DNA from 3 places in the Arthrobacter sp. ok909 genome. Region 1 is predicted to be linked to each of the others. Evidence: riboswitches for the same ligand, from Rfam matches in the RefSeq annotation. Region 1 holds a riboswitch; each other region holds the start of a gene.

What was found. Region 1 has a riboswitch for S-adenosylmethionine ahead of BLR03_RS03630 (bifunctional o-acetylhomoserine/o-acetylserine sulfhydrylase). Riboswitches for the same ligand answer to the same signal wherever they lie in the genome.
Region 2: another riboswitch for S-adenosylmethionine. It lies ahead of BLR03_RS03305 (aminotransferase class V-fold PLP-dependent enzyme); the one in region 1 lies ahead of BLR03_RS03630 (bifunctional o-acetylhomoserine/o-acetylserine sulfhydrylase).
Region 3: another riboswitch for S-adenosylmethionine. It lies ahead of BLR03_RS15915 (DUF1737 domain-containing protein); the one in region 1 lies ahead of BLR03_RS03630 (bifunctional o-acetylhomoserine/o-acetylserine sulfhydrylase).

What each region holds. Positions count from the first base shown of each region.
Region 1 covers NZ_FNJS01000003.1:49,428-52,680, reverse strand. The annotation lists gene BLR03_RS03630 (bifunctional o-acetylhomoserine/o-acetylserine sulfhydrylase) at 1-1,212, opposite strand, end outside; SAM riboswitch class IV at 1,274-1,389, opposite strand; gene BLR03_RS03625 (VOC family protein) at 1,534-2,172, shown strand; gene BLR03_RS03620 (CPBP family intramembrane glutamic endopeptidase) at 2,306-3,073, opposite strand; gene BLR03_RS03615 (histidine phosphatase family protein) at 3,195-3,253, shown strand, end outside.
Region 2 covers NZ_FNJS01000002.1:242,321-245,573, reverse strand. The annotation lists gene BLR03_RS03315 (ribosome small subunit-dependent GTPase A) at 1-533, shown strand, start outside; gene hisN (histidinol-phosphatase) at 610-1,422, shown strand; SAM riboswitch class IV at 1,595-1,708, shown strand; gene BLR03_RS03305 (aminotransferase class V-fold PLP-dependent enzyme) at 1,743-3,158, shown strand.
Region 3 covers NZ_FNJS01000021.1:13,953-17,205, reverse strand. The annotation lists gene BLR03_RS15925 (O-succinylhomoserine sulfhydrylase) at 10-1,218, opposite strand; gene BLR03_RS15920 (rhodanese-like domain-containing protein) at 1,219-1,629, opposite strand; gene BLR03_RS15915 (DUF1737 domain-containing protein) at 1,626-1,937, opposite strand; SAM riboswitch class IV at 1,974-2,088, opposite strand; gene BLR03_RS15910 (ATP-grasp domain-containing protein) at 2,459-3,253, shown strand, end outside.

The DNA.
Region 1 (3,253 bases):
CACGGCCTGCTGCTCGGTCGAGAGCTGGCTGTGCGTGGTCGACGCCGGGTGGATCACGAGGGAGCGGACGTCACCGATGTTGGCGACGTGCGAGTGCAGCTCGAGGGCATCGACGAAGCGTTTGCCTGCCTCCGCTCCCCCGGCGATGTTGAACGCGACGACGGCGCCGGTCCCCTTGGGCCCGTACTTGCGCCCGCGCTCGTACCAGGGGCTGGACGGCAGCCCGGCGTAGGCGACGGATTCGACGTCGTCCCGAGCCTCCAGCCATTCGGCCACCTTGGTGGCGTTGGCCACGTGGCGTTCAACCCGCAGGCTAAGGGTCTCGATACCCTGGGCGATGAGGAAGGCGTTGAACGGGGACACGGCGGAGCCGAGGTCGCGCAGGAGCTGGACCCGGGCCTTGAGGATGTAGGAGAGGTTGGCCCCGAGCGCGCCGCCGGCGCCGAGGTCGCGGGCGTAGACCAGTCCGTTGTAGGTGGGGTCCGGGGTGTTGAAGCCGGGGAACCGCTCGGGGTCCTTGCCGAAGTCGAACTTGCCCGAATCCACGATCACGCCGGCGATCGCGGCGCCGTGGCCGCCGAGGTACTTGGTGGCGGAATGGACCACGATGTCCGCGCCCCACTCGATCGGCCGGATGAGGTAGGGGGTGGACAGGGTGTTGTCGACAATCAGGGGCACGCCGGCCTCGTGGGCCGCCTTGGACACGCCCTCGATGTCCAGCACGTCCTGGCGGGGGTTGGAGACCACTTCGCCGAAGAACAGCTTCGTGTTGGGCCGGACGGCCTCGCGCCACTGGTCCAGGTTGTCGGGGTCCGCGACGAAGGTCACGGAGATGCCGAACTTCTTCAGCGTGTGGGCGAGCAGGTTGTAGGTGCCGCCGTAGAGACTGGGGCTGGCGACCACGTGGTCGCCGGCCTCGGCGATGTTGAGGATCGCGAAGGTCTCGGCGGCCTGGCCGGAGCTGAGCAGCAGGGCAGCGAGGCCGCCTTCGAGGCTGGCCACGCGCTGTTCCACCGCGTCCTGCGTGGGGTTGCCGATCCGGGTGTAGATGGGGGCAAGTTCGGCGAGGGCGAAGCGGTTCGCGGCACTTTCGGCGCTTGGGAACACGAACGACGTCGTCTGGTAGATCGGGAGGGACCGGGCGCCGGTGGCGGAGTCCGGCTCCTGGCCGGCGTGGATCTGGCGGGTTTCGAAGGACCAGGCAGTGGACATTGTTGCTCCTGTCGGGACTGGGCACAGCACCGCCCGGGGCCATCGGCCCGGGCCGGCACGGGCGCCGCGCTTGCCCTCCGGCGGGCGCCGGACGGCCAGGTCTTCACCCGGGGCACCCCACCGCGATACGAGGGTTGCCGGCCAGCAAGCCGGGGCTGTGCGCTGGCACTCATGACCTTGCTTCAGTCTAGGAATGGCGGCAGGCCGCTGGATAGCTTTATGACGAACATGACGACGACGGGCACGCTGGCCTGCAAACATCCCATGACGGTAAGGCAAGCCTAAGCTGAGAGGTCCATCACAAAGTGCCAAGATGAGGGCATGCGCATGGATCACGTTTCTTACGCCTGTGAACACGATGGCTTGGCAGCCACCACTGAACGTATTGCGTCTGCCCTCGGCGTCGAAGCCGTGAAGGGTGGAGTGCACCCCCGTTTCGGGACACGCAACATGATTATCCCGCTAGCGGGACACAAGTATGTAGAGGTCGTGGAGGTCCTGAACCACCCGGCATCGGACAAGGCCCCCTTCGGCCAGGCAGTCCGGGCACGCTCCGAGGCCGGCGGCGGCTGGATGGGCTGGTGCGTCGAGGTTGACGACCTCGGCCCGTTCGAGGAGCGGCTGGGCCGCGCCGCCGTGAACGGCAACCGGAAGTTCCCCGACGGCCGCGAACTGGTCTGGAAGCAGATCGGCATCCTGGGCCTCATCGCCGACCCGCAGGTGCCCTACATGCTCAAGTGGGAGGGCGACCCGGAGCTTCACCCCTCCAACGCCTACGCAAGCGACGTCAAGATGTCCGCGCTGACCATTGCCGGTTCGGCAGAGCGCGTCACGGAATGGCTTGGCGAGCCCGTGGAAAAGCCTCTGGAAGACGTGGCCGTGAACTGGCTCGCGCCGCACGGAACGCCCGGAATCCTCTCCGTCACCTTCGAGACCGCCTCCGGGGCCGTCACGATCTAACGCTCCGCCTGCCCCACACTTCGGCCGCCATCCCGCGGGTGCCAATGATGTCACCCGCGAGATGGCGGCCGATACTATTTTAAGGGCGCCTGCGGCTGTCCGGCCCGGGCGGAGGCCCGTCTGCCCGGGGCCGTCAGCCCAGGCCCACGGCCTTGCCGAACAGGCTGAATCCCACGAACGCCACGGTATCCAGGATGGCGTGGGCGATCACGAGGGGCATCACGCGCTTGGTGCGGGTGTAGACCAGGGCGAAGACCACGCCCATCACCGCGTTGCCGATGAACGGCCCGAACCCCTGGTACAGGTGGTAGCTGCCGCGAAGGAGGGCGCTGGCGGCGATGGCCGCCGGCGTGCTCCAGCCCAGCTTCCCGAGCCGGTCCAGGAGATAGCCCACCACAATCACTTCCTCCACGATCCCGTGCCGGATCGCGGACAGGACCAGCACCGGCACCGTCCACCAGTAGGCGTCCAGGGCGCTGGGGATGATCGCCGTCGTGATCCCCAGCGCCCGGCCGGCGGCGTAGAGCGCCAGGGACGGGATCCCGATGGCGGCGGCGAGTCCCAGTCCCTGCAGGAGGTCCTTGCCGGGACGGGCGAAGTTGAAGCCGATCCTCCGGAACGCCGAGGTGCCGTGTTCTCCGGCCGGCCAGCGCTCGGTGAGGAAGTAGATCACCAGGGCCACCGGGACCAGGGCGAAGAGGATGTCCAGTAGCTGGTAGGTGAGGTCGAAGTATTCGCGCGTGCTCTGCGAACGGTTCAGCGTCGACGTGCCCTGGGCCAGCGGCGCCGTGGTCATCTTGTCCAGCAGCTGCACCACGGAGTACACCGCGGACTGCCCCAGCGACAGTCCCAGGACAATCAACACTTCGAACCGCAGCCGACGGCGGGAGGGAACCAACATGTTCCTATCTTGCCTGCCGTTGCCGATAGTTTGCTGGTGCCCCACCTGTTGCCCGGGCGGTGGCGGCCGTGCGGGGTTTTGCCTGCGGCACCCGCTTCCGGGAGCCCTATGCTTGGGGTTTATGAGTGCGCCCCGGAAAATCATCATGATCCGGCACGGCCAGTCCGCCGCCAATGCCGA
Region 2 (3,253 bases), on a different contig from region 1:
CAGGCATCGACGCCCGCTCCGACGACGGCCTTTCCGCCCGGCTCGACAAGGACGCCGTCTCGCAGCTCCGCGGCTACCTCGACGGCAAGGTCACCGTCATGCTGGGCCATTCCGGCGTCGGCAAATCCACCATGGTCAACGCACTGACCGGGGCCGAACGTGCCACCGGAGGCGTCAACGCGGTGACCGGCCGCGGCCGCCATACGTCTTCCTCCGCGCTGGCGCTCAAAGTCAACGATGCCCCGGCCGGCAGCTGGATCATCGACACCCCCGGCATCCGGTCCTTCGGGCTTGCCCACGTGGATCCGGACCGGATCCTGAGATCCTTCCCGGACCTGGAACCGGGCACGGACGATTGCGAACGCGGCTGCAAGCACGACTCCACCGCCGTCAACTGCGGCGTCGATGCCTGGGTTGCGGCCGGGCATGCGGGACCCTCCGGGCCAGCACGGCTGGCCTCCCTGCGCAGGCTGCTGGGCACGGACCCGCGGATGGAAGCGCAGGACGCCAAGGAACTCGGCACTGTGTCCTAAGGCGGCCCCTCACCGGCCCGCGGCGCAGTACCGCGGCCTCCCGGCGGCCCGCCCGCTTAGACGGTAGTTTGGAACCATGAGCCAAACCGATTCGAGCTACAACGATGACCTGCGCCTTGCCCATGTCCTGGCAGATTCCGTCGATTCCCAGACCATGAGCCGCTTCAAGGCGCTGGACCTTCGGATCGAGACGAAGCCCGACCTCACCCCGGTCACCGACGCCGACAAATCCGCCGAAGAGGCCATCCGCGGCCAGCTCTCCCGTTCCCGGCCGCGCGATGCGGTCTTGGGCGAGGAATTCGGCAGCTCCGGCCACGGCTCCCGGCGCTGGATCATTGACCCGATCGACGGCACCAAGAACTTCGTCCGCGGCGTCCCGGTCTGGGCCACCCTGATCGCCCTCGTTGACGAGGGCGAACCTGTGGTCGGCGTCGTCAGCGCGCCGGCCTTGGGCAAGCGCTGGTGGGCGGCCAAGGGCGCGGGCGCCTACACCGGCCGCTCCCTGGCCTCCGCCACCCGGCTGAAAGTGTCCAACGTTTCCAAGCTCGAGGACGCGTCGCTGTCCTACTCCAGCCTCGGCGGCTGGAAGGAACGCGGAAACCTGGACGAGTTCCTCGGCCTTACCGAGGAAGTGTGGCGCACCCGCGCCTATGGTGATTTCTGGTCCTACTGCCTCGTGGCCGAGGGGGCGGTGGACATCGCCTGCGAACCCGAACTGAACCTCTACGACATGGCCGCCCTCGTGCCGATCGTCACCGAAGCCGGCGGCCGCTTCACCTCGCTCGAGGGCGAGGACGGCCCCTTCGGCGGCAACGCCCTGGCCACCAACTCGATCCTCCACTCGGAAGTGCTCAAGCGGCTCAACCCCGGACTCGACGACCTCCTCTAGGATCATCCGACCGTTCACAACAACCGAACAAACGGCGGCGGCGGCCCCCATTCCGGGGCCGCCGCCGCCGTTTCTTCGGCCGACGCGCGCTTTGCGGCGCGCACGTAACAAACCGCTTCACATTCGGAGGCCGCCTTTTCCACGGCTGCACCGATGTCCTACGCTCGATGCAGGTCACGAGTGCCAGCGCTAAACCCCGGTTTGCTGGCCGGCAACCCTCCAGCCGCGGTGGGGTGCCCCGGGTGACGACCTGGCCGGTCCGGAACGGACCCGGCAAGCGCGGATTCCCACGATGTGGGGTCCTGTTCGAGTGAGGTCCCATGACAACTGCCACTTTCCCCGCCGCCCCCGACGTCGACGCACGGTTTGCCGCCGCCGCACGCCCGCTCGCCGCCGTCACGGGCGCCGAGATCCATTCCCCGCTGATCAAGGGCGGCCACGCCCGCTACGCCAACCTCGATTACGGCGCCTCCGCCCCGGCCCTGTCCGTGGTCTCGGCCTACCTGAACGAAATCCTGCCGTACTACGCCAGCGTCCACCGCGGCGCCGGCTACGCATCCCAGATCAGCACCTCGGTCTACGAAAATGCCCGGGACATCGTGCGGGACTTCGTGGGCGGCCGTCCGGACGATTCCGTGATCTTCACCCGCAACACCACCGATTCCCTGAACCTGCTGGCCGGGTGCCTGCCGCTGCAGGACGGCCGGCCCGCCGGCGAGGTCATCTACCTCGACATCGAACACCACGCGAACCTCCTGCCCTGGCAGAACGTCCCGCACCGCAGCGTCGTGGCCGCGCCCACCCTCGCGGCCACCATCGACCGCCTGCGCGACGAGCTCGCACGCGGCGGCGTGAGCCTGCTGGCCGTTACCGGCGCCTCCAACGTCACCGGCGAGATCCTGCCGATCCGCGCCCTCGCCGCGCTGGCGCACGAGTACGGCGCCCGGATCGTCGTCGACGCAGCGCAGCTGGCGCCGCACCGGCGGATCGATATCGCCGCGGACGACGTCGACTACCTCGCCTTCTCGGGTCACAAGCTTTACGCCCCGTTCGGCACCGGTGTGCTGGTGGGGCGCACGGACTGGCTCGACGCCGGCACCCCGCACCTGGCCGGCGGCGGCGCCGTCCGCGACGCCCGGCTCGACTCCGTCAGCTGGACCACCGGACCCGCCCGGCACGAGGGCGGCTCGCCGAACGTCCTGGGTGCGGCCGCACTGGCCCGCGCCACCCAGGTGATCGCAGAGCTGGACCCGGCACAGTGGTACGCCCACGAGGACGCCATCCGGTCCTTCCTGGTCGAGGGTCTGCAGCGCATCGAGGGCGTGACCGTGCACCAGATCTTCGCCGACTCGTCGCTTGCCGACGGTCAGCCGGGCGCAGGCACCATCGGCGTCGTGAACTTCTCCGTAGAGGGCTACGACGCCGGGCTGGTGGCCGCCTACCTGTCCGCCGAACACGGAATCGGCCTGCGCGACGGCCGCTTCTGCGCCCACCCGCTGCTCAAGCGGCTCGGCCTGCCCGCCGGCTCCCTGCGGGCCAGCTTTGGCCTGGGCTCCCGGCTGGAGGATGCCGAGCGACTGCTGGCCGGCCTGCGGCAACTGCGGCAAACAGGGCTCGGCTGGGATTACGTGGTGGATGCCGGCCGCTGGGTGCCGGCCAATGACACCCGCAGCTACCCGCACTGGGCGCCGAACACGCCCGGCACTGCCGGCGCCGCGCCGTGCACCCTGGACTAGGCGCTGCTTGGACTAGGCGCTGCTGACCAGGCGCTGGGGATCGGGCACTGGGGATCAGGCACTGCACCCGTGCGGTAAATTCGAAAGGTACCTGA
Region 3 (3,253 bases), on a different contig from region 1:
GAGGCGGTCCTAGACCTGCTTGAGCGCCTGGCCGAGGTCGCGGATCAGGTCCTCGACGTCCTCCAGGCCCACCGAAAGCCGCACCACGCCGTCGCTGAGCCCGATTGCCGCGCGGCCTTCCGGGCCCATGGCGCGGTGTGTCGTGGTGGCCGGGTGTGTGATGAGGGACTTCGAGTCGCCGAGGTTGTTGGAGATGTCGATGATCCGCAGCGCATCCAGGAGCGCGAAGGCGGCCTCCTTGGCGGTGCGGCCCGGGGACGGCGAGAGTTCCAGCGTGAGCACGGTGCCGCCGGCCTTCATCTGCTTCGCCGCGAGATCGTACTGCGGGTGGGAGGGCAGCAGCGGGTACTTGACCCAGCTGACCGCGGGCTGCTGCTCAAGCCAGCCGGCCAGCCGCAGGGCGGAGGCGGAGGAATGGTTGACGCGCAGCGCCATCGTCTCCAGGCCCTTCGTCAGGACCCAGGCGTTGAACGCGGAGAGCGACGGTCCGGTGTGCCGCATGAGCTGCTTGACGGGCCCGTCGATGAATTCCTTGGTGCCCAGGATCGCCCCGCCAAGCACCCGCCCCTGGCCATCGATGTGCTTGGTGCCGGAGTAGACGATCACGTCCGCCCCGAGGTCTCCGCAGCGCTGCAGCAGCGGGGTGGCGAAGACGTTGTCGACCACCACCGTGGCGCCGGCCGCGTGTGCCAGCGAGCTCACGGCGGCGATATCCACGATCTCCTGCATCGGGTTCGACGGCGATTCGAAGAAGACCGCCGTCGTCGGCTCGGACAGCGCCGACTTCCACTGCTCGAGGTCCGGGCCGTCCACGAACACAGTCTCGACGCCCCAGCGCGGCAGGATCTCGTTGAGGATCACAAAGCACGAGCCAAAAAGCGAGCGGGCGGCGACCACCCGGTCGCCGGCCCCCAGCAGCGCGCCCAGGGCGGTGAAGACGGCGGACATGCCGGACGCCGTCGCAAAACATGCCTCGGTGCCCTCGAGCAGCCGCAGCCGCTCCTGGAAGGTTGCGACGGACGGGTTGCCGTAGCGGGAGTAGACGAAGCGCTCGTCCTCCCCGGTGAAGGCGCGCTCGGCAGCGGCCGCGGACTCGTAGACGAATCCTGAGTTGAGGAAGATCGGCTCGGCGGTTTCCTGGAAGCCTGTACGGTCAAGGCCTCCGCGGACGGCCTGGGTGTCGGCCGCCCATCCGGCGGCGTCGGGATTGAAAGTCACTTAAATCTTTCCGAGGTTGGTGGGCAGGCCGCGGTTCTTCCAGCCGTTGACGGTGCGTTCGCCAAAGCGGTCGGTCTCGCCTTCGAAGCCCTCAAGGACGTTGTACGAGGTGTAGCCGGCCTGCGTCGCGGCTGTGGCGGCGGCAATCGACCGGGCGCCGGAGCGGCACAGGAACACGAGCTCGACGGCGGTGTCCTCCGGGGCCTGGCGCTGGAGCTGTTCCACGAAGTGCGGGTTGGGCACCCCGCCTGCGAGGGTCCACTGGATGAAGAGAGGATCGTTGTCCGTGGCCTTCGTATCCGGGATGCCGATGTGGGCCCATTCGCCCTCGGTCCGGACGTCCACCAGGATGGCGCCGGCCTCCAGCTTGGCCCACGCCTCGTGCGGGCTGAGGTCTCCGGCGTAGCTCATGCGTGGCCCTCGAAGGCGTCTTCGGCACCAAATTCGTCACTGTCGAGTTCATCGACGGCGTTGGCCACCGCGGCGTCCGCGCTCGCAATTGCGGCCGGCAGGACCAGCGCCTGCGCCACGATCACGGTGCTGCCGTTGAAGGTGGCGGCGGGGCTTCCGTGCAGGACATAGCCCTCGGCCAGGGCGGCCGACACGCGCTCACAGAAGTCGCGGTCGTCGGCGCCGGTGAACAGGCGGTAGGCCAGCTTGTCCTCGCCGGTGGAAGCCGCGGCCGGGGCTGTGCCGGGGGCGGCTGTTGTACCGGGTATGGCGGGTATGGATGTGTCGGGCACGACGGATCTCCTCTTTCACGCTTGCAGCTCGAATGGTCGATATGCCGAGTATTCACCTGAGGCACCCCGCCGCGAAAGGGAGGGTTGCCGACCGGCCAGTCAGGGCTTGGCACCGGTTCTCATTACTCCCCAAAAACGTAACACTTACGACGCCGGCCCGCACCGCCGCCGTCGTCATGTTCCGTAACCGGACCGCGCCCCCGTGGGGTGACACACGCGGCGGACCGAGAGCTCAGAGTTGCGGGGTGAGAGCCGGGTACGGCGCCCAGGTGAGTAGTAGCGGGCTCCAGTTTCGGGTACTGCCCACTCGTGTCCGCCGGGAGTTTGCGCAGTCTACTGAGGGGATCGGACTGACGCGTCGGCCCGTCCCACGTTTTCTGTGGATCAAGTTGTCTCTGCGTGCAGTTTTCTGTCCCTCAATTTTTTGTGTGAATCGGTGGCCGGAACCGCCGGAGCCGCAGCCGCGGCCCGGCGGGTGACGGCGGAATGGAGCAAACGTGGGCCCGCGCGTACTGGTTACTGGCATTGCAGGCGCCGCCGGCCGGACCGTCGCGGCCCAACTCGCCGCCCGCGGCATCCCGTGCCTCGGCTCCGACGCCCGCGACGTCACCCGGCAGGGCGAGGACGCCACCGCCGCAGCGGCAGTCAGGCTCCTGCCGGCGACGGACCCGGACATGGTCCTGGACCTGCGCCGTCTGGTGGACCGGGAAGCCGTCAACGTCATCATTCCGACCCTCACCGTGGAACTCCCGGTGCTGGCTGCGGCCCGCGCCGGATTCGGCCGGGACGTGCGGATCATCGTCGGCGAGCCTGCCGCGGTGGCCCTCGCCAACGACCACCTGTTCACCGCATGGGCGTTGCAGGCAGCCGTCATTCCGGTCCCGCGTTTCGGGGTTCCGGGCGACCTCGCCGCCGCGCCGGCGTCCCTGGCCGACCTCAACGGTCCCGTCGTCGTCAAGCCGCGAACTTTCAAGGGCACCCACGCCATCCACCTGCTGGCCGGGACCGGCTCCGTCAGCTGGAAGAACCTGCCGGCCGGGCAGCTGGTCCAGGAGTTCATCCCGGGCGCCGACTATGTGGCCCTGGTGTTCGGCACGCCGCCCCGCAACGCGATGGCGCCGGTGGCGGTGGTCCTCGAGAAGACAAAGACCCCGTACGGTCGGGCCGGCAGCGACGAAGTCAGCCGCAGGGTGCCGGCGGCCGAGGCCAACGATGTGCGGAAGCTGGGCCTGGCCGCCGTCCGCACGCTCGGGCTGACCGGCCCGGTCCAGGTCCAGATCCGCCGCCGCGCG